One region of the Streptomyces sp. NPDC058145 genome, then DNA from elsewhere that is predicted to be linked to it. Evidence: riboswitches for the same ligand, from Rfam matches in the RefSeq annotation. Region 1 holds a riboswitch; each other region holds the start of a gene.
The links. A riboswitch is a leader RNA that binds a small molecule or an ion and turns the genes downstream of it on or off. The one in region 1 is predicted to bind cyclic di-AMP.
Positions count from the first base shown of each region.

Region 1 (7,158 bases):
CTGCAGGCCGCCCGCAAGGGCCTGTTCGCGCAGATGGTCGTCGTCCCGCTGCTGCAGCGCCACCACATCCTCACGCAGGTCTCCGGCGACCACCTGGAGGTGATCAAGCTCATCCCGCCGCTGATCATCGACGAGGCCGACGTGGACCGGTTCGTCGCCGCCTTCACCGCCGTCATGGACGACGCGCACAACGGCGGCGGACTGATGTGGGACTTCGGGAAGACGCTGATCAAGCAGGCGGTGGGCAACCGCTGAGGCCGCCGACCGGGCAGATTTGCCTCTGAGGCAATAAATTTGCCGCAGAGGCAAACCTGCGGCTCAATGGAGGCATGAACGCCTCAGAAGCCTCGCCACCGGCGGGCGAGGGCGGCGACCTGCCCGCCGTGGCGCCGCAGCTCCGTGCCCTGCGCCGGCGCGCCGGTCTCACCCTGGAGGCCGCGGCCCGCTCCGCCGGGCTCTCGCCCGCCCACCTCTCCCGGCTGGAGACCGGCGGGCGCCAGCCCTCGCTGCCGATGCTGCTCGCGCTCGCCCGTACCTACGGTACGACCGTCTCCGAACTGCTGGGCGAGCGGGTCGCCGACCGGGACGCCATCGTGCGCGCCGCCGACATGGAGCCCACCCACGCGGGCGGCTGGACCTACTTCCAGGCCGGCGCGTCCGGACGGGGCATGCAGGCGCTGCGCGTCCGGGTGCCGTACGGCGCCCAGGGCGACATCGTGCGCGTCCATCCCGGCGAGGAGTGGCTGCACGTCCTGAAGGGACGTCTCCGGCTGCGCCTCGGTGACACCACGCACCTGCTCGCCCCCGGCGACAGCGCGCACTTCGACTCCCTCACCCCGCACCGCCTGGCCGCCGAGGACCGGGACGGCGTGGAGCTGCTGTTCGTCCACACCCTGTTGCAGAGCCCCACGGCCGCGCTGTGCCTGGGCCCCCTGACTGGAGAGCTGCCATGAGCGACTTCGAGGAGAAGTTCCCCCGCTCCCTCTGGATCCGGCTGATCATCTACATCGCCGTGGGCCACCTGTTCGCCGCGTTCCTCTACCTGCTCTTCGCGGTGGGCGCCAAGAGCTGACGGGCGTCAGTCGACCAGGCGCTCCCGCAGCCGCTCACGGGTCCGCGAGGTGACCCCGAGGCCCTGCTCGAGGTAGGCCTCGACCCCGCCCCACGTCGCCTCGATGCTCCCGAACGCCGCCTGCAGGTACTCCGCGCGCGCGTCGAAGAGCGGGCTGAGCAGCTCCATCACCTCGGGGGTGTACGCGGTGTCGGGGCTGCCGTTGCGGCGCACCTTGTAGCGGCGGTGCTTGGCGTTGGACTCCAGGTAGTCGGCGACGATCGCGTCGCGCTCCACGCCCACGGCGAGCAGGGTCACCGCTATGGAGATGCCCGCCCGGTCCTTGCCCGCGGCGCAGTGCATCAGCGCGGGGACGCTGTCCTCGGCCAGCGAGTGCAGCACCCGGGAGTGCTCGGCGGTGCGCTCGGTGACGATCGTCCGGTACGAGGTGACCATCCGGGCGGCGGCCTTGCCGTCCGCGAGGATGTCGCGCAGCTGGTCGAGGTCGCCGTTGCGGACCATCTTCCAGAACTCGGCGCCGTCCGCCGGGTCGCTCAACGGCAGGTTCACGTTCCGCACGCCCGGCAGATCGACGTCCGGGCCCTCCAGCTTCTGGTCGGCCGCGTTGCGGAAGTCGAACACCGTGTGCAGGCCCAGGGAGCCGAGGAAGGCCGCGTCCTTCTCCGTCGCGTGCGCGAGGTGGCCGCTGCGGAACAGCACCCCCGGGCGCACCCGCCGGCCGTCCACGGTCGGCAGTCCGCCCACGTCACGGAAATTGCGCACTCCGGCCAGCTCGGGCTCGGTCGACGGGACCTGCTGCGTCACGGGGGCTCCTCCCGGTCGGACCCCGTCGGCTCGGCTCGCCGGCGGGCGCTCCGTCGACGATACGACATCGATCACCTCGGGCAACGAGTTGTCCACAGGCGTTGCCACCGGAGCGCACCGGCCCCGATGATGTGCGCACCTGCGCGGATCTGTTGACACCTGTGAGGTCTCGATGGTGGACATCGCCGAGAACGGACGCACCTGGCTCCTGTCGGGGCCCACCAGCAGCTACGCCCTGCACCTGAGCGAGGCGCACGAACTGCTCCACCTCCACTGGGGGCCCCGCATCGCGCTCGCCGACGCCGAGGCCCTGGCCCGGAGCCCACTGCCCGCCTACCGGCCCTTCGAGTCCCCGCTCGACGGCCGCGAGGAGTACCCCGTCGAGGGCGGCCCCCGCTTCGTCCGTCCCGCCCTCTGCGTGCGCACCGACGAGCGGCGCGGCACCGAATGGCGCTTCGTGTCGTACGAACTGGGAGCCGGCACCGAAGGCGGCCCCGACGGCGCGGAGCTGCGGCTGCGCTTCGACGACGACGGACTGGCGATCACCCTGCACTACCGGATGCGCGGCGACGTCGTGGAGCGCCGGGTCACCCTGGAGAACGGCGGGCGCGGGCGCGTGGAGCTGCTGCGCGCCGACGCCGCCACCTGGACGCTGCCCGACCGCGACGGCTGGCAACTGTCCCAGCTGCACGGCCGCTGGGCCGCCGAGTCCCTGCTCACCCGTGCGCCGCTCACCCACGGCGAGAAGGTCATCGGCAGCCGCCGCGGCCACACCGGCCACCAGTACCTGCCCTGGGTCGCCCTCGACACCGACGCCACCGAGGAACGCGGCGAGGTCTACGGCTGCGCGCTCGGCTGGTCCGGCTCGTGGCGGATCGCCGTCGCCCAACTCCCGGACGCGCGCGTGCAGATCACCGGCGGGGCCGGCCACGACGACTCGGGCCTGCTGCTCCTGGGGCCGGGGGAGTCGTACACCACCCCCGTCTTCGCGGGTCTGTGGAGCGACGGCGGCTTCGGCGGGGCCAGCCGGACCTGGCACGCCTACCAGCGCGCGCATGTGATCCCGGACGCCGAGCGGGACCGGCCGGTGCTGTTCAACTCCTGGGAGGCGACGTTCTTCGACATCTCCGAGGAGCAGCAGGCGGCGCTCGCCCGGCGGGCGGCCGGCATCGGCGTCGAGCTGTTCGTCGTCGACGACGGCTGGTTCGGCGCCCGCACCAGCGACCGGGCCGGACTCGGCGACTGGACCCCCAACCCCGACCGGTTCCCGCACGGCCTGAAGCCCCTGGCGGACCAGGTGCGCGGCCTCGGCATGCGGTTCGGTATCTGGGTCGAGCCCGAGATGGTCAACCCGGACAGCGACCTGTACCGCGCCCACCCCGACTGGGTGCAGTACCAGCCTGGCCGCAGGCGGACGGAACTGCGCAACCAGCTCGTTCTCAATCTCGCCCGGGAGGACGTCCAGGAGTATCTGTGGGAGCGGCTGGACACCCTGCTGTCCGGTGCCCCGATCGACTACGTGAAGTGGGACTTCAACCGCTGCTTCACCGACGCGGGCTGGCCGGGTGAGCCGTATCCGCAGCGCCTGTGGGTCGACCACGTCCGCGCCCTGTACGCCCTGCTCGACCGGCTGCGCGCCGCCCACCCCCGGGTCGCCTTCGAGTCCTGCTCGGGCGGCGGCGGCCGGATCGACCTCGGGGTGCTGAGCCGCACCGACCAGGTGTGGACCTCCGACAACACCGACCCGCTCGACCGGCTCGCCATCCAGCACGGCTTCAGCCAGATCCATCCCGCGCGCGTGATGGCCGCCTGGGTCACCGACAGCCCGAACACCCAGCTCAACGGCAGGGCAAGCTCGCTGCGCTTCCGGTTCGTCAGCGCCATGGCGGGCGTGCTCGGGGTCGGTGGCGACCTCACCGAGTGGACCGAGGAGGAGCTTGCCGAGGCCCGGGAGTGGGTGGCCCTCTACAAGGAGATCAGACCGCTCGTCCAGCGCGGCGAGCTGTACCGCCTGCGGCCTCCGACGGGCGGCCTGAGCGCCGTCCAGTACGTACTCGGGGCGGAGACGGTGGTCCTGGCCTGCCTCCGGACGCAGAGCTACGGAGAGCCGGTACCGCGCGTACGGCTGCGCGGACTCGACCCGACAGCATCGTACGAATGCCGTGAAACGGGCGAAGTGCACCGGGGTGCCGTTCTACTGCACCACGGACTGCCGACCGGGCTGTGCGGCGACCTGGATGCGGCAATTCTCCGCCTGTGTCGTATCTGATCCTTCTGTCCCAATTAGCACTTTCATTCCAACTCGACGCGGAGTAAAGGTGCCTGGGGGAGTGGTGCGTGAGGAGCGTCATAATCGTGACCGTCCGCTGTTCGTCATGTCCACCTAATTCCCGAACGGGGGCGGGAAATTGAATTGACGGCGCGGGTGGGAATTCACGCACGGTGACCGTGGATTTCCCATTTCGATCTTCTGGCACGTGAACGCCGGGAATCGGCCGCTTGTTTCCTTGCGTCCCGCTCGCTTACGTTCGCCACCAATCCGGACGGAACGCCGAATCCTGCCGCCGCCCGGAGCCCCACACACATGACCCGTGTACGGCAGGAGCGGGGGACCCACCAGGTACGACTGCCTATCCCGGTCTCCGCGACAGGCTCGGGGTGCAGCCGCGCACGCACCGTGCGGCCGGGCAGCTCCAGCCCGAACCCGACAGCTCACCTCGCAGGCGCCGGAGAGGAATGCGTCATGCCCGCGAAGGGTAAGCACCGCCGTCCCAAGTCTCAGCGTTTCACCCGTTCCATCGCCGTCGCCGGAACCGGGGGCGCCGCACTGGCCCTGCCCCTGCTGGGTGCCACCGGAGCGCACGCCGCCACCGCGCAGCCTGTCTCCGGAAAGGCCGTGCAGTCCGTGGAGAGGGCGGCGGCCGGGAAGGCCGCCGCGCAGAAGGCCTCCGGCGTCCGCACCTACACGGTGAAGTCCGGCGACTGCCTCGCGAAGATCGCCGGCCAGCAGCACGTGAGCGGTGGCTGGCACCGGCTCTACGCGGACAACCGGCAGGCCGTCGGCGAGAATCCGGCGCTGATCCACCCGGGTCTGAAGCTGTCGCTCGGCAAGAAGGCCGCCGCGCCGACCCGCGCCGAGTCCCCCACTCCCTCGCGGGCCTCGCGGTCCGCGCAGCCTTCGGACGCCCGGGCGGCGGCCCCGGCGAAGACCGCCCCGGCCACCCAGGCGTCTCCGGTGGCCCGGGCCACCCAGGCCACCCAGGCGGCCCCCGCCACCCAGGCCGCCCAGGCGGCCCCCGCCACCGGCTACACCCTCCCGGTCGCCGCCCCCACCGTCGGCACCGCCTACCACGTGGCGGGCAGCATGTGGTCCAGCGGCTACCACACCGGCGTCGACTTCGTCGTCCCCACCGGCACCTCCCTCAAGGCCGTCGGGGCCGGCACCGTCGTCTCCGCCGGCTGGGGCGGCGCGTACGGCAACCAGGTCGTCATCAAGCTGAACGACGGCTACTACGCCCAGTACGCCCACCTCTCCCAGCTCTCGGTGACGGCCGGTCAGACGGTGACGGCCGGCCAGCAGGTCGGCCTGTCCGGCGCGACCGGCAACGTGACCGGCCCGCACCTGCACTTCGAGATCCGCACCACGCCCGACTACGGCTCGGACGTGGACCCGGTCGCCTACCTCCGCTCGCACGGCGTCGCCCTCTGAGCCACCGGCGCCGAGGGACGCGCTCCTCACGACCACCTGCCTGACACGCCTCCGAAGGCCGGACCCCCGATCCCCGGGTCCGGCCTTCGGTGTGTCCGGACGGTCCCCGTACCGGCCGTATTCCTGGGTTGGCAAATTCTTTAAGGGTGTCTCATCTCACCGCTCGTCAACCCCGGCCTACGGTCGCGTAGGCCACATCCGAAGGTGAATCATGGTCCGACGTGGCAGACGATTCGAAGAGTGACAACACATCAGTGATCGGGTCGTACGTGGCGGTGGGGGACAGCTTCACCGAGGGCGTCGGCGACCCCGGGCCCGACGGGGCGTTCGTGGGCTGGGCCGACCGGTTCGCGGTCCTGCTCGCCGACCGGCGGCCCGAGGGCGACTTCAAGTACACCAACCTCGCGGTCCGCGGGAAGCTGCTCGACCAGATCATCGAGCATCAGCTCCCGAAGGCCGTCGAACTGGCCCCGGACCTCGTCTCCTTCTGTGCGGGCGGCAACGACATCATCCGGCCCGGCACCGACCCCGACGAGGTGGCCGAGCGCTTCGAGCGGGCCATCGCCCCCCTCGCGGCGGCCGCTGGCACGGTGATGGTGACGACCGGCTTCGACACCCGGGGCGTGCCGGTGCTCAAGCACCTGCGCGGCAAGATCGCCACCTACAACGGGCACGTCCGCGCCATCGCCGACCGGTACGGCTGCCCCGTGCTCGACCTGTGGTCCCTGAGGTCCGTCCAGGACCGCAGGGCCTGGGACAACGACCGGCTGCACCTCTCGCCCGAGGGGCACACGCGCGTGGCGCTGCGCGCCGGTCAGGCGCTCGGCCTCGAGATCCCGGCCGACCCGGAGCAGGCCTGGCCGCCGCTCCCGCCCCGGGGCACCCTGGAGATCCGCCGGGACGACGTCCACTGGGCCCGCGAGTACCTCGTCCCGTGGATCGGCCGCCGACTGCGCGGCGAGTCCTCCGGGGACCACGTCATGGCGAAGGGCGCCCTGTCGCCGAACGACATCAAGATGCGCATCGCGTCGGTCGCCTGACCAGGACGCGCGGCGTGACCGTGCCCCGTACCGCGACTCAGCGGTACGGGGTGCCCGGCCGGGGCGGACCGCGTGTCCGTCCGGGGCGGCCCGGCGTCGCCCTCCGGGGCGGCCCGGCGGGCGCGTCCCGCGCGGGAAGACGTTTCCGGCCCCGGTCGGCCCGGTGCCTGCCTCGAGTCCCGGTCCGGGCCGGCGCACCGGTCCGGACCGGTTCAGCGCTCGCGGCCGGTCGACTCCACCTGCTGCAGGCCCAGTTCCGTGGCCAGGGCGTCGTTCACCCACTTCTGCGCGCGAGCGCGTGGCACCGCGCCCGGGTAGGACGTCAGCTGTACGGCCAGGCCGTCGAGCAGGGCGGTGAGCCGCAGGGCCGTGCTCGCGGGGTCGGGGCAGGTGAACTCGCCCGCCGCCACGCCCTCGGCGATGACCTCGGTGATCGCCGCCTTCCACTGCTGGTCGAGGTCCCGGGTGACCGCCCGCAGGGCCGGCTCGCGCAGCGACACCGCCCAGCCCTCGATCCACAGCCGCCAGCCCTT
Region 1 is NZ_JBHVUH010000007.1:349,851-357,008, reverse strand. Features, by position in the region: gene ACFVVO_RS18490 (aspartate aminotransferase family protein) at 1-255, shown strand, start outside; gene ACFVVO_RS18485 (helix-turn-helix domain-containing protein) at 330-953, shown strand; gene ACFVVO_RS18480 (DUF6126 family protein) at 950-1,072, shown strand; gene ACFVVO_RS18475 (tyrosine-protein phosphatase) at 1,079-1,876, opposite strand; gene ACFVVO_RS18470 (alpha-galactosidase) at 2,049-4,145, shown strand; cyclic di-AMP (ydaO/yuaA leader) riboswitch at 4,454-4,615, shown strand; gene ACFVVO_RS18465 (peptidoglycan DD-metalloendopeptidase family protein) at 4,620-5,585, shown strand; gene ACFVVO_RS18460 (SGNH/GDSL hydrolase family protein) at 5,840-6,625, shown strand; gene ACFVVO_RS18455 (TetR/AcrR family transcriptional regulator) at 6,838-7,158, opposite strand, start outside.

Region 2 (7,158 bases), on a different contig from region 1:
ACCTAACACCCCGTGGCGGCCCTGTGTGGGGTTTTTTTGCCGCGGCCGGGTTTCCCCGCGCCCCATATGGCCCGTTACCCGGGGGGCCCGGCCCCCCCGGGCCCGGGCGCCACGGCTCCGCCATTTCACCGGCAATTGAGGAACGCGGGAAATCCGGGCAGCGGAAATACCCGCCATCGAATTCCCTCCTCTTTGTATACGGTGCCCGTGTTAATGCCGCGGGCTCGACATGTTTACAGCATGTTGCGAAGTCCTCACGCGGTCCGGGCGGCCCTCGCCGCCGGAAAAGCGCCATCGGTGCGCGACCGTCGCCCGCTCGGTGTGCAGCGCCGTGAGCGCACGCGCGCGTTCGCCGTCGCCGCGCGCCACCGCGTCCACGATCGCGCCGTGCTCGGCCCAGGAGTCCACCGGGCTCGACGGGGCCGCCACCGCGTACATCCAGGCGATCTTGTGCCGGAGTTGGGTCAGCATCGACGTCAGCGAGGGACTGCCCGAGGCCTGGGCGAGCGTCTCGTGGAACCAGCCCCCCAGCGCGCGCAGATCCTCGCTGTTGCCCCGTCTGGCCCGCTCCTGCCCCAGCCTGACCAGGCCGCGCAGCACCTTCAGGTGGGCCTCGGTGCGCCGCTGGGCGGCCCGGGAGGCGCCGAGCGGCTCCAGGAGCATGCGCATCTCCAGCAGGTCGGCGGCCTCCTGCTCGGTCGGCTCGGCCACGCACGCGCCCGCGTGCCGCCGGGTCACCACGAAGCCCTCCGCCTCCAGGGTGCGCAGGGCCTCACGAACGGGGACGCGCGAGACGCCGTAGCGGCGGGCCAGGACTTCCTCGGTGAGCCGGCCGCCGCGCCCATGGACACCTGCGACGATGTCGTCCCGGATCGCCGTGCACACCGAGTGCGCCGGAATACGCATGACCGACCTCCGCCTTAATCCCCGTGAAACGCCGACGATGGACGTGTTGATCCGTGACTCTATTCCAAAGGAGCGGAATTTCCGACGGCGGCCCGGAATCCATGCATATTTTTTGGCCAACCGGTCCGGCGGCCATCGCTGGAAACGGCGAAAGCCCCGGCTGGGTGAGCCGGGGCTTTCGGGTGTCCGTGCGGGAGATGTCAGACGTGCACGCCGTGCTTGCGGAGGTAGGCGATGGGGTCGACGTCCGAGCCGTACTCGGGGGTCGTCCGGGCCTCGAAGTGGAGGTGCGGGCCGGTGACGTTGCCGGTCGCGCCGGACAGGCCGATCTGCTGGCCCGGAACGACCTTCTGGCCCACCGTGACGCCGATGGACGACAGGTGGCCGTACTGGGTGTACATGCCGTCGGCCATCCGGATCACGATCTCGTTGCCGTACGCCCCGCCCCAGCCGGTGGAGACGACGGTGCCGGCGCCGACCGCGTGCACGGAGGTGCCGCTGGCGGCGTGGAAGTCGATGCCCGTGTGCGAGCCGGACGACCACAGGGAGCTGCTGGCCTGGTAGGCCGTGGAGACGTACGAGTGCACGATCGGGGCGACGAAGGCGTTCAGACGCCTGCGCTCGGCCTCGCGGGCGGCGCGCGCCGCGGCCTCGCGTTCCTTCTTCGCCTCGGCGGCGGCCGCCTTGGCAGCGGCCTCCTCGGCCGCCTTGCGCTCGGCGGCCTGGGTCTGGGCGGCGGCCTGCTCGTCGATCTGCTCGGCGACCTCGTCGCTCACACTGATCACCGGCGTGAGGCCGGTCTGCTCGACGGGCTTCTCGGCGGCGAGCGCCGGGGAGGCCGCGAGGGTGCCGATGACACCGGTGGTGGTGAGGGCTGCGACACCCGCCGCCTGGGCGGTGGTGCGCTTGACGCGGCCGGGCTTGCGGTGCTTCCCGGAGGCGCACATGAACGCCATGAAGTGGCTGGTCCTTTCCTTCCCTCTCGCCTACCGGGTTAGCTGACGGGTTCGGAGCAGGAAGGTCTCCTACGGACCCCCTCGCTCGCGCGCGGGCGTCCGATTCACCCCAGGGACTGCGATGGGTCCCCGGCTCCCCTGGCTCGCGCCGTACGGGGACTCGGCGATGGCTGTCCGGTGCCGCGGGCGCGGCGCACTGCCTGACGGACAGCCCGGAAGAAGCTAAGCGGCCCGGTCTTCGCCGCCCAAACGGATCCGGGCTTTTGTAGCGCATCCCACAGGGCAGACAGGCAACCTCCGCCTCAATTCGGACATCTGAACAAGGGCGGCTCACCCGTTTCAGGAAGGACCGCGCACGCGACGGGGACCTGACGGCCCGTCGGCCGCGAGGTCCCCACGCGCGCGTGACGCCGTCCGGCCGTTACTCGGCGGCGACGACGGTGACTTCGCCGATGCCGAGCGCCTCCACGGGCTCCTTGATCTGCGCGGCGTCACCGACGAGGACGGTCACCAGGCCGTTCACCGGGAAGGCGCTGACGACCGCCGCGGTGGCCTCCACGGTGCCGGTGGCCGCGAGCTGCTGATACAGCGTCGCCTGGAAGTCGTCGGGCAGGTGCTGCTCGACCTGGTCGGCCAGGGTGCTCGCGACGGCCGCCGCGGTCTCGTACTTCAGCGGCGCCACCCCGACCAGGTTCTGCACGGCGACGTCCCGCTCGGCGTCCGTCAGGCCCTCGGCCGCGAGGGTGCGCAGCACCTTGTACAGGTCGTCGAGCGCCGGGCCGGTGTTCGGGGTGTCCACGGAACCGCTGATGGCGAGCATCGCGGCGCCGGTGCCGTCCGGGGCGGACCGCAGGACCTGCCCGAAGGCGCGCACGCCGTAGGTGTAGCCCTTCTCCTCGCGCAGGACGCGGTCCAGGCGGGAGGTGAGCGTGCCGCCGAGGCAGTAGGTGCCGAGCACCTGGGCGGGCCACACGCGGTCGTGCCGGTCGGGGCCGATCCGGCCGATGAGCAGCTGCGTCTGGACGGCGCCGGGCCGGTCGACGATGACGACACGGCCGGTGTCGTCGGCGGTCACCGGCGGCACCGGGCGCGGCTCGGCGGGGGTGCCGGACCAGGCGCCCAGGGTGTCGGCGAGCAGGGCGTCCAGGTCGGTGCCGGTGAGGTCGCCGACCACGACCGCGGTCGCCGTGGCGGGACGCACATGGCGGTCGTAGAAGGCGCGGACCGCGGCCGCGTCGATCTTCTCGACCGTCTCCTCGGTGCCCTGACGCGGACGCGACATGCGCACGGTGGCCGGGAACAGCTCCTTGGAGAGCTCCTTGGCGGCGCGGCGGGAGGGGTTGGCCAGCTCGTGCGGGATCTCGTCCAGCCGGTTGCGCACCAGCCGCTCGGTCTCGCTCTCCGCGAAGGCGGGGGCGCGCAGGGCGTCGGCGAGCAGGCCGAGGCCCTTGGCCAGGCGGGAGGCCGGCACCTCGAGGCTGAGCCGGACGCCGGGGTGGTCGGCGTGCGCGTCGAGCGTGGCGCCGGCCCGCTCCAGCTCGGCGGCGTACTCCTCGGCCGAGTGCTTGTCGGTGCCCTCGGAGAAGGACCGCGCCATGATCGTGGCGACGCCGTCCAGGCCGGACGGCTCGGCGTCCAGGGGCGCGTCGAGCAGCACCTCCACGGCGACGACCTGCTGGCCGGGGCGGTGGCAGCGCAGCACGGTCAGGCCGTTGTCCAGCGTGCCGCGCTCGGGGGCCGGGAACGCCCAGGGCCTGGCCTCGCCCGGCTGCGGCTGGGGGTGGAAGTCCATCGGGGCGAGCTCGCTCACTTGGCCGTCTCCTCGTTGTCGTGTCGACCCTCCACGGTCGCCTCGGCCTCCGGGTCCTCCGGGACGTCGGCGTCCTGGACGGTCTCCGGGGACTTGGGCTCGTACACGAGGACCGCGCGGTTGTCCGGGCGCAGGCGGGCCTTGGCCACCTCCTGGACCCGCTCGGGGGTCACCTCCAGAACGCGCTCGACGGCCGTCAGGGCGAGCTGCGGGTCGCCGAACAGGACGGCGAACCGGCACAGTTCGTCGGCGCGGCCGGCGACCGTGCCGAGCCGGTCCAGCCACTCGCGCTCCAACTGGGCCTGGGCGCGCTCCATCTCCTCGGGCGTGGGGCCCTCCTCGGCGAACCGGGTCAGCTCCTCGTCGATCGCGGCCTCGATCACCGGCACCTCGACGTCACCGGAGGTCTTCACGTCCAGCCAGCCGAGCGAGGGCGCGCCGGCCAGCCGCAGCAGACCGAAGCCGGCCGCGACGGCCGTACGGTCGCGGCGCACCAGCCGGTTGTACAGGCGGGAGGACTCGCCGCCGCCGAGGACGGTCAGGGCCAGGTCCGCCGCGTCCGCGTCGCGCGTGCCGTCGTGCGGGAGCCGGTAGGCGGCCATCAGGGCGCGCGCCGGAACCTCCTCCTCGACGACCTCGCGCAGCTGGCCGCCGATGACCTCCGGCAGCGAGCCGTCGCGGGGCGCGGGCTTGCCGTCGTGGCCGGGGATCGAGCCGAAGTACTTCTCGATCCAGGCGAGGGTCTGCTTCGGGTCGATGTCGCCGACCACGGACAGCACCGCGTTGTTGGGCGCGTAGTACGTCCGGAAGAACTGGCGTGCGTCCTCCAGGGTGGCCGCGTCCAGGTCGGCCATCGAGCCGATCGGCGTGTGGTGGTAGGGGTGGCCCTCCGGGTAGACCAGGGCGGTCAGCTTCTCGAAGGCGGTGCCGTAGGGAACGTTGTCGTAGCGCTGGCGGCGCTCGTTCTTGACGACGTCCCGCTGGTTCTCCATGGACTCCTCGTCCAGGGCGGCCAGCAGTGAGCCCATGCGGTCGGCCTCGAGCCAGAGGGCGAGCTCCAGCTGGTGGGCGGGCATGGTCTCGAAGTAGTTGGTGCGCTCGAAGCTGGTGGTGCCGTTCAGCGAGCCGCCGGCGCCCTGCACCAGCTCGAAGTGGCCGTTGCCCGTGACCTGCCCGGAGCCCTGGAACATCAGGTGCTCGAAAAGGTGAGCAAGGCCGGTACGTCCCTTGACTTCGTGGCGGGAGCCGACGTCGTACCACAAGCAGACCGCCGCCACCGGGGTCAGGTGGTCCTCGGAGAGCACCACGCGCAGACCGTTGGCCAGGCGGTGCTCGGTCGCTGTCAGGCCCCCGGAGCCTGCCTCGGCTGTGGTCGTGTGACCCATGGGCATGTACGTCCCTTCGCGAGCGGAGGCGGTTGATGGAAACCGCGGTTTTCCTGCCGGTCCTGCCACTGTATGCAAGCGGGCGGAGCCTCGGCGAAGTTCCCGCCGGACGTACGCCCACAGCGGATCGCGTAGCCTGCGTCCCGCGTGCCGTGGGAGGGCTTCCCGGCACCGGGCCGGACCGCGGGGGACCGGGTCGCGGCCCGGGTTGTCAGTGCCGCGGTCCACAATGGTCCGCGTCAGATCCGTCAACCCCGAGCGAACAGAAATCTGGAGGAGCCGGCAGCGATGGCCCGCCGCAGCACGAAGACCCCGCCGCCCGACGATTCGTACGAGGAGAGGATCCTCGACATCGACGTCGTTGACGAGATGCGTGGCTCCTACCTCGAGTACGCGTACTCGGTCATCTATTCGCGCGCCCTGCCGGACGCCCGTGACGGACTCAAGCCCGTGCACCGCCGGATCGTCTACCAGATGAACGAGATGGGCCTGCGCCCCGACCGGAGCTACGTGAAGTGCGCCCGCGTCGTCGGCGAGGTCATGGGCAAGCTGCACCCGCACGGCGACTCGTCGATCTACGACGCCCTGGTGCGCATGGCGCAGCCGTTCTCGATGCGCGTCCCGCTGGTCGACGGCCACGGCAACTTCGGCTCGCTGGGCAACGACGACCCGCCGGCCGCCATGCGGTACACCGAGTGCCGGATGACCGAGGCGACGAGCCTGATGACGGAGTCGATCGACGAGGACACGGTCGACTTCGCGCCCAACTACGACGGCCAGGAGCAGGAGCCGGTGGCGCTGCCCGCCGCCTTCCCGAACCTGCTGGTCAACGGCTCCTCGGGCATCGCGGTCGGTATGGCGACGAACATGCCGCCGCACAACCTGCGCGAGGTCGTGGCGGCGGCCCGCCATCTGATCAGGCACCCGAACGCGGACCTGGACGCGCTCATGAAGCACGTCCCGGGCCCCGACCTGCCCACCGGCGGCCGGGTCGTCGGCCTGGACGGCATCCGGGACGCGTACGCGACGGGACGCGGCACGTTCAAGATCCGGGCGACGGTCACCGTCGAGACCGTGACCGCCCGCCGCAAGGGCCTGGTCGTCACCGAGCTGCCCTTCGCGGTCGGCCCGGAGAAGGTGATCGCCAAGATCAAGGACCTGGTCAACTCCAAGAAGGTCCAGGGCATCGCCGACGTCAAGGACCTCACCGACCGTGAGCACGGGCTGCGCCTGGTCATCGAGATCAAGAACGGCTTCGTGCCGGAGGCGATCCTGGAGCAGCTCTACAAGCTGACGCCGATGGAGGAGTCCTTCGGCATCAACAACGTCGCCCTGGTCGACGGCCAGCCGCTCACGCTGGGCCTGAAGGAACTGCTGGAGGTCTACCTCGACCACCGCTTCGAGGTGGTCCGGCGCCGCAGCGAGTTCCGCCGCAGCAAGAGGCGCGACCGGCTGCACCTGGTCGAGGGTCTGCTCACCGCGCTGGTGGACATCGACGAGGTCATCCGGCTGATCCGGTCCAGCGAGAACTCCGCGCAGGCGAAGCAGCGCCTGATGGAGCGGTTCTCGCTGAGCGACGTCCAGACGCAGTACATCCTCGACACGCCGCTGCGCCGGCTCACCAAGTACGACCGCATCGAGCTGGAGGCGGAGAAGGACAAGCTCATCGCGGAGATCGAGGAGCTGACCCGGATCCTGGAGTCGGACGCGGAGCTGCGCAAGCTGGTCTCGGCCGAACTGGCCGCCGTGTCCAAGAAGTTCGGCACCGACCGGCGTACGGTCCTGCTGGAGTCCGGGGGCGCGCCGGTGGCCGCCGTGCCGCTCCAGGTCGCCGACGACCCGTGCCGGGTGCTGCTGTCCTCGACGGGACTGCTGGCCCGTACGGCGACCGACGAGCCGTTCGCGGATGCGGCCGGCGCGAGGCGCGTGAAGCACGACGTGATCCTCTCGGCGGTCCCGACCACCGCGCGCGGCGAGATCGGTGCGGTGACCTCGGCGGGCCGGCTGCTGCGGATCAACGTCGTCGACCTTCCGCAGCTGCCCGAAGCGGCGACGGCGAACCTGTCCGGAGGAGCGCCGCTGGCCGAGTTCGTGTCCCTGG
Region 2 is NZ_JBHVUH010000002.1:551,040-558,197, forward strand. Features, by position in the region: gene ACFVVO_RS06345 (GntR family transcriptional regulator) at 211-906, opposite strand; gene ACFVVO_RS06350 (M23 family metallopeptidase) at 1,107-1,862, opposite strand; cyclic di-AMP (ydaO/yuaA leader) riboswitch at 1,875-2,038, opposite strand; gene ACFVVO_RS06355 (M16 family metallopeptidase) at 2,284-3,672, opposite strand; gene ACFVVO_RS06360 (M16 family metallopeptidase) at 3,669-5,063, opposite strand; gene ACFVVO_RS06365 (DNA topoisomerase (ATP-hydrolyzing) subunit A) at 5,346-7,158, shown strand, end outside.
Region 2: linked by a shared signal. The riboswitch ahead of ACFVVO_RS06350 (M23 family metallopeptidase) and the one ahead of ACFVVO_RS18465 (peptidoglycan DD-metalloendopeptidase family protein) in region 1 are both predicted to bind cyclic di-AMP.

Region 3 (7,158 bases), on a different contig from region 1:
CCAGCGCGAACGGGAGGTGCTGCGCCTGATCGCGCGCGGCTACGCCTACAAGGAGATCGCCAAGCAGCTCTTCATCTCGGTCAAGACGGTCGAGTCCCATGTCTCGGCGGTCCTGCGCAAGCTCCAGCTCTCCAACCGCCACGAGCTGACCCGCTGGGCCACGGCACGCCGGCTGGTCTGACCGCCGCGGCGCCCTCACGACACCCGTGTCGCCCCCGCGAACGGCATCTCGTCGACGGGGGCCACCCGGACCGGGGCCGACGGGTTCGGGGCGTGGATCATCCGGCCGTTGCCGATGTAGATGCCGACATGGCTGATGCCGGAGTAGAAGAAGACCAGGTCGCCGGGTTGGAGCTGGGAGCGGGGCACTCGTCGGCCCGCGTTGATCTGGGCGTAGGTGGTGCGGGGCAGGGAGATGCCCGCGGAGCGGTAGGCGGCCTGCACCAGCCCCGAGCAGTCGAAGGCGTTGGGCCCGGTCGCGCCCCACACATAGGGGCTGCCGAGCTTCTGGTAGGCGTAGGCGACGGCCGTGGCCGCACGGGAGCCGGAGGCGGCGACGGACCCCGCTTGCTCCAGGGCTGCCCGGGTGTCCGAGGCGGAGCGCGCGGCGTGCCCGGCGGAGGCGCCGTCGCCGGTGATCCGTGACCGCTCCGGGGGAGTGAGGCGTGCCAGCAGTCGGCGCGCCTCCCCGAGCTTCGCGGTGACGGTCTGCTTGTGCCGTCGTACCTCCACCTGCCGCGACCGCAGCGACTTCAGCTCGACGCGGGAGGCGCCGCGCAACTGCTCGATCTCGCGGAGCTGTTCCCGCACCCGCGCCACCGTCCCGGCCTGCCGGTCGCTCGCCCGCTCCGCGAACGCGGCCCCGTCCAGGTACCGGTCCGGGTCGCTGGACAGCGCCAGCTGCCAGGAGGGGTCGATCGTGCCGTCGCGGTACTGCGCCGCCGCCAGCGAACCGAGCGCGTCACGTGCCGTGTTGAGCTTCTGCTGCCTGCGGGCGGCCTCGTCCCGCAGCGAGTTCAGCCGCCGCTGGGCCGCGTCCGCCTTCTCCTTCGACCCGTTGTACTTCTCGGTGGCGCTCTCCGCCTCCTGGTACAGCTTGTCGACCTTGGCCTTCACCTGGGCCGGCGTCAGCTGCGGCTCGGCGTTGCCCGTGCCCTCGAAGGCCGTCGCGGTGGCCGCGCCCGCCAGGGCGAGGGTGACGGCCGTGCGGGCCGTGTTGCCGCCGAGCGAGCGCTGTCGGGGCTTGCGGTGCGCTGCCACCTGGACCGTCACGTCCTTCCATGGGACCTCTGCGGCCGAGCGGTCGGGGTGTCCGGCGGCCGCCCGCACAGGGGATCGGGCCGCCGCCGGACCTTTCTCGGCGGAGGTGGCCGGCGGCCGCCCCTGGCCCGGGCGGCGGTGGGAAGCCGGTCACCTGGGGGAGGACGCTAGGCCGGACTGTGACAGGTTGGTAACGCACTGTACGGAAGTGGCCGAGACGGACCGAGCTGTACCCGTCCGTGATCGCATTGCCGGGCCATGGCTGCCGCCTTCACGCTGCGTAGTGACCGAAGCGCGCATTGAGGGACCCACGGGGACCCTGTGGTGCTATGCGGCGCATATATGCAAGATCCCCCGCGCGGGATAGCGGCCGTGGGGCGGGCCCGGTGACCGGCCGTCCAGGACCGCCTCATAGGCTCCGGGGTCATGGACGTACTCATCCATCTCCTCGTCGGCCTGCACATCATCGGCATCGCCGCGCTGCTCGGCGGTTTCCTCACCCAGATGAAGGCGATGGGCCAGGGCACGGCCCGGTTCGTCCCCGGGATGCTGCACGGCGCGTTCACCATGCTGGTCACCGGCGTGGCCCTGGTCGGGCTCAACGAGGCCGACGGCCACCACGTCAACACCTTCAAGATCGGCGTGAAGCTGGCCCTGCTGATCGTGATCCTCGGGCTGGTCTACGTCCAGCGTGACGAGGAGAGGGTGGACAAGCGCGTCTTCGGGCTCGTCGGCCTGCTGACCATGGCGAACATCTTCATCGCCGTGCTGTGGACGTGAGGCTCAGCGCGCCCTGACGAGGCCGGCGCGGGCCGCGAGCACCGCGCCGGCCGCGACTACCAGCCACACCGCCACCGCCAGCCACACCAGCACCTGGCCCGGCCTCCGCAGCCACTCGATGCCCAGGGCCGCCGCGACCGACAGGGTCGACGCCGCCGTCATGCCCAGCGGGAACACCGTCGACCAGCGCCGCACGTCGAAGCGCAGCCGCGGCCGGGCCACCTCGGCGGCCAGCAGGACCACGCAGCAGGCCAGGTCCAGCACCAGCAGCGCGACCGTGACATTGCGCAGCACGCCCCGGTCGTCGTCGTTCCACAGGTACAGCCGCGCACTGTCGGCGGCCAGCAGCTTCGCCCCGGCCAGCGCCGAGATGGCGAGCGCACCGCCCGCGATCCAGTGGTCCCCGGCCCCCTCCAGCACCTGCCGCGGATCGAAGCGCGCCAGCGCCAGGCCGTAGAGGACCAGGCCCAGCCAGAACAGCACCAGCGCGGCGCGCGCCAGCCACGCCGTCGTCTCCGCCGCGGCCAGGGTGGCCGCCAGCACCGCCAGCCCCTGTGTGGCCACACAACACAGGAACACCGCCCCCGGCATGCGCCGCCCCCAGTGCCGTACGACGAGAAGCAGCAGCACCGGCCACAGCAGAACCGCCAGCGCCAGGGCGGCCCCGGCCAGGGTCTGCCGGCCGAGCAGCGAGAGCCGGGTGCCGAGCACCGTCGTGGCGGCGACGGCGGAGAGCGCGCCGGGGCTCTTCGCCTCGGCCAGCCACCGCGGCCGCTGCGTCACCAGCCGTACGGCGAAGTCGGCGGCGAGCGCCACCCAGGCGAGGCAGGCCAGCCACAGGAAGACCAGGGACACCACCTCGGGACCGGTCAGATGCAGGCCCACCGACACGATGCCGCTCGCCATGACGGCTGCCCCCGCCGCCGGCGGACGCCCCGCCCACCATGTACGCAGACCAGAGAAGCCGGGCATGGGCATGCGCCCGATGCTAGGGAGCGGTGGCGCCCGCGCTCGCGGGGCACGCGCGCGCGGGGCCCGAAAAGAGCACCGTCAGGCCGGCCGCACCACCCGGTGGACGACCGACTCGCCCGCCAGGTGGACCGGTTCCTCGCGCACGTACGCACCGGGCCGCGGGGCGTGGATCATCGTCCCGTCGCCTGTGCACAGGCCCACATGGCTGCTGTCTTCGTGGAAGAAGACCAGGTCACCGGGGCGCGCGTCGGCGAGCGGGACCGCGGTGCCCATGGCGGCCTGGTCACGCGCGGCACGCGGCAGGGTGACACCCGCGGCCTTCCAGGCGGCCTGGGTGAGGCCGGAGCAGTCGTATGAACCGGGCCCGCTGGCACCTGAGACGTACGGCTTGCCGATCTGGGCGCGCGCGAAGGCGATGGCCTTCTCGGCCTTGGTGACGGGGGCCAGCGGGGCGACGGGCGGCACGCTCACCGGCCGCGCCGCGGACCGCGGCCGCTCCGGAGCCCGGGCCGGGACCGAAGGCGGAGCCAGGACCGAGGGCGGAGCCGGGACCGAAGCCAGAGCCGGAGCCGGATGCGGAGCCGGCACCGCAGCCATAGCCGGAGCCGGGGCCGCGACCGGAGCCGTCAGTCGGGACAGCAGCTCGCGCGCGGTGGCGAGCTTGTGCTGGACGGCCGCCTTGGCCGTCCTCACGTCGTACCGCGCGGCGGCCGGCGCCTCGGGGGCCCTGGGGGCCTTCCCGCGCTCGGCCGCGCCCTTCACCCGGGAGGCCAGCCGGTTCATCAGCCGGCTCTGGGCGAAGTGGTCCTCCGGGTACTCCGCGAGCAGCGAGCCGGCCGTCTCGGGAGCGGCGGCGAACGGAGCCAGCCCCTCGCGGGCCTTGGTGAACAGCCCCGGGCGCCGGACGGCCTCCGCGCGCGGGACCTCGGCGCGAGCCCGCTGCACGGCCGCGGGCTCCTCCTCCGGGTCAGCCCTGCGGTACAGCTCATCGATCTTCTTCTCGACCTCCTCCACGCTCGGCCTGCCGTCGCCTGCGGAGGAGGCGGAGGCCGAAGCGGCCCCGGCCGTCTGGGACAGGACGGCCACGGAGGTGAGGGCGGCGGTGGCCAGGACGGGGGTGCGGATGCCCGTCCCACGGGTCCCCGGGGGACCCGGCTTGCGGTGCGACGCCAAGGGAGGCGACTCCTTCCAACATGCCGCCTACCGGGTTAGCTGTCGGGTTCGGGCGGGTGGTTCGGAAGGGTTGCCCTACGGCGTCGTCCCGGGCGGGAGTCGGCCGATTCACCCCAGGAACGGTGGGTCCCCGGCTCCGGCTGCCACGAGGGGCGCACCGGACTCGGCGGAGGCCGCGCGGCCCGGCGAGGTTCGCCGGTAGGGGTCGTGCGGCCTGACGGCAACCTAGCCAACTCGTGTGACTCCTGTGAAGGTTGCTGTGCCATATGTCCGATACATTTCCGTGACCCGGGGCCGGTTTCATACGGGCGTGACAAGGCGCTTTCGCAGGGTGAGGGGTTCGGCCGCATTCCTGGCGCGATGGCCGACGCGCCGGTGCCGTGTGCTGTCGCGGACCTCACGGGCGCCGACTTCCCGGTGCCGGGACCGGTTGTCGGTGCGGCCCCCTAGACTCGTAGAGCGATGAGCAGCCTCTTTGACGACAGCTTCCTGGCGGACCTCCAGGCCCCTCGCGGGCACGCGGAGGAGCCCCCGCCGCCGCCCGAGGACGACCACGCTCCGGAGCCCCTTCCGGACGATCTGTTCGGCGGGAAGTTCGACGTGCCGCCGGACCGGGACGCCCACTACCGCGACGGCGCCCCGCGTCCCGTGATCGACCCGGACGCGCTGATGCGGGGGCTGAACGACAACCAGCGCGCCGCGGTCGCCCACGCCGGCTCGCCGCTGCTCATCGTGGCCGGCGCGGGTTCCGGCAAGACCCGCGTGCTCACCCACCGCGTCGCCCACCTGCTCGCCGCGCGGAACGTGCACCCGGGTCAGATCCTCGCGATCACCTTCACCAACAAGGCCGCGGGTGAGATGAAGGAGCGGGTCGAGCAGCTCGTCGGCCCGCGCGCCAACGCGATGTGGGTGATGACCTTCCACAGCGCGTGCGTGCGCATCCTGCGGCGCGAGTCCAAGAGGCTCGGCTTCACGTCGTCCTTCTCGATCTACGACGCCGCCGACTCCAAGCGCCTGATGGCCCTGGTCTGCCGCGACCTCGACCTCGACCCCAAGCGCTACCCGCCGAAGTCCTTCAGCGCCAAGATCAGCAACCTGAAGAACGAGCTGATCGACGAGGAGGACTTCGCCGCCCAGGCCACCGACGGATTCGAGAAGACCCTCGCCCAGGCCTACGCGCTCTACCAGTCACGGCTGCGCGAGGCCAACGCGCTGGACTTCGACGACCTGATCATGACGACGGTCAACCTGCTGCGCGCCTTCCCGGACGTCGCCGAGCACTACCGCCGCCGCTTCCGGCACGTCATGGTCGACGAGTACCAGGACACCAACCACGCCCAGTACGCTCTGGTACGGGAACTGGTGGGCACCGGGCAGCACGACGAGGACGTACCCCCCGGCGAGTTGGACCTGCCGCCCGCCGAACTCTGCGTGGTGGGCGACGCGGACCAGTCGATCTACGCCTTCCGGGGCGCGACGATCCGCAACATCCTCCAGTTCGAGGAGGACTACCCGAACGCGACGACGATCCTGCTGGAGCAGAACTACCGCTCCACGCAGACCATCCTGTCCGCCGCCAACGCGGTCATCGAGCGCAACGAGTCCCGCCGCCCGAAGAACCTGTGGACCAACGCCGGCCAGGGCGCGCGGATCACCGGCTACGTCGCCGATACCGAGCACGACGAGGCCCAGTTCGTCGCCGACGAGATAGACCGCCTCACCGACGCGGGCGAGGCGAAGGCCGGGGACGTCGCCGTCTTCTACCGCACCAACGCCCAGTCCCGTGTCTTCGAAGAGGTCTTCATCCGCGTCGGCCTGCCCTACAAGGTCGTCGGCGGCGTCCGCTTCTACGAGCGCAAGGAGGTCCGGGACGTCCTCGCCTACCTGCGTGTCCTCGCCAACCCCGAGGACTCGGTGCCGCTGCGCCGCATCCTCAACGTGCCCAAGCGCGGCATCGGCGACCGTGCCGAGGCGATGATCGACGCCCTCTCCCAGCGCGAGAAGATCAGCTTCCCGCAGGCGCTCAAGCGCGTGGACGAGGCCTACGGCATGGCCGCACGCTCCACCAACGCCGTCAAGCGGTTCAACACGCTGATGGAGGACCTGCGGACCATCGTGGAGTCCGGCGCCGGACCGGCGACCGTGCTGGAGGCCATACTCGAACGCACCGGTTACCTGGCCGAGTTGCAGAACTCCACCGACCCGCAGGACGAGACCCGCATCGAAAACCTCCAGGAACTCGCGGCGGTGGCCCTGGAGTTCGAGCAGGAGCGTGCGGAGGGGGAGACGGGCACGCTCGCCGACTTCCTGGAGCAGGTCGCGCTGGTCGCCGACTCCGACCAGATCCCGGACGAGGAGGACGGCGACGGCGTCATCACCCTGATGACCCTGCACACCGCCAAGGGCCTGGAGTTCCCGGTCGTCTTCCTGAGCGGCATGGAGGACGGCGTCTTCCCGCACATGCGCGCCCTCGGCCAGACCAAGGAACTGGAGGAGGAACGGCGCCTCGCGTACGTCGGCATCACCCGCGCGCGGGAGCGGCTGTACCTCACCCGGTCGGCGATGCGCAGCGCCTGGGGCCAGCCCTCGTACAACCCGCCCTCCCGCTTCCTGGAGGAGATTCCGGCCGCGCACATGGAGTGGAAGCGGACCGGAGGGGCGGCGCCGGTGTCCTCCGGACCCGCCGCCGGGTTCGCTGCGTCGCTGTCCTCCGCCCGCTCCCGCTCCGCGGCGTCGGGCGCGTCCGGGTTCGCCACCCGGCGCACGGCCGAGAAGCCGGTGGTCGCGGTGGCCGTCGGGGACCGGGTCACGCACGACCAGTTCGGCCTTGGCACGGTCGTCGCGGTCAAGGGCACCGGCACCAACGCCGAGGCGACGATCGACTTCGGGGACACCAAGCCGAAGCGGCTGCTGCTGCGGTACGCGCCCGTCGAGAAGCTCTAGACGACCCGTCGGGCAGCCCCGGACGACAGG
Region 3 is NZ_JBHVUH010000001.1:327,840-334,997, forward strand. Features, by position in the region: gene ACFVVO_RS01625 (LuxR C-terminal-related transcriptional regulator) at 1-181, shown strand, start outside; gene ACFVVO_RS01630 (NlpC/P60 family protein) at 196-1,260, opposite strand; gene ACFVVO_RS01635 (hypothetical protein) at 1,687-2,040, shown strand; gene ACFVVO_RS01640 (tellurite resistance/C4-dicarboxylate transporter family protein) at 2,044-3,018, opposite strand; gene ACFVVO_RS01645 (C40 family peptidase) at 3,091-4,185, opposite strand; cyclic di-AMP (ydaO/yuaA leader) riboswitch at 4,193-4,364, opposite strand; gene pcrA (DNA helicase PcrA) at 4,648-7,128, shown strand.
Region 3: linked by a shared signal. The riboswitch ahead of ACFVVO_RS01645 (C40 family peptidase) and the one ahead of ACFVVO_RS18465 (peptidoglycan DD-metalloendopeptidase family protein) in region 1 are both predicted to bind cyclic di-AMP.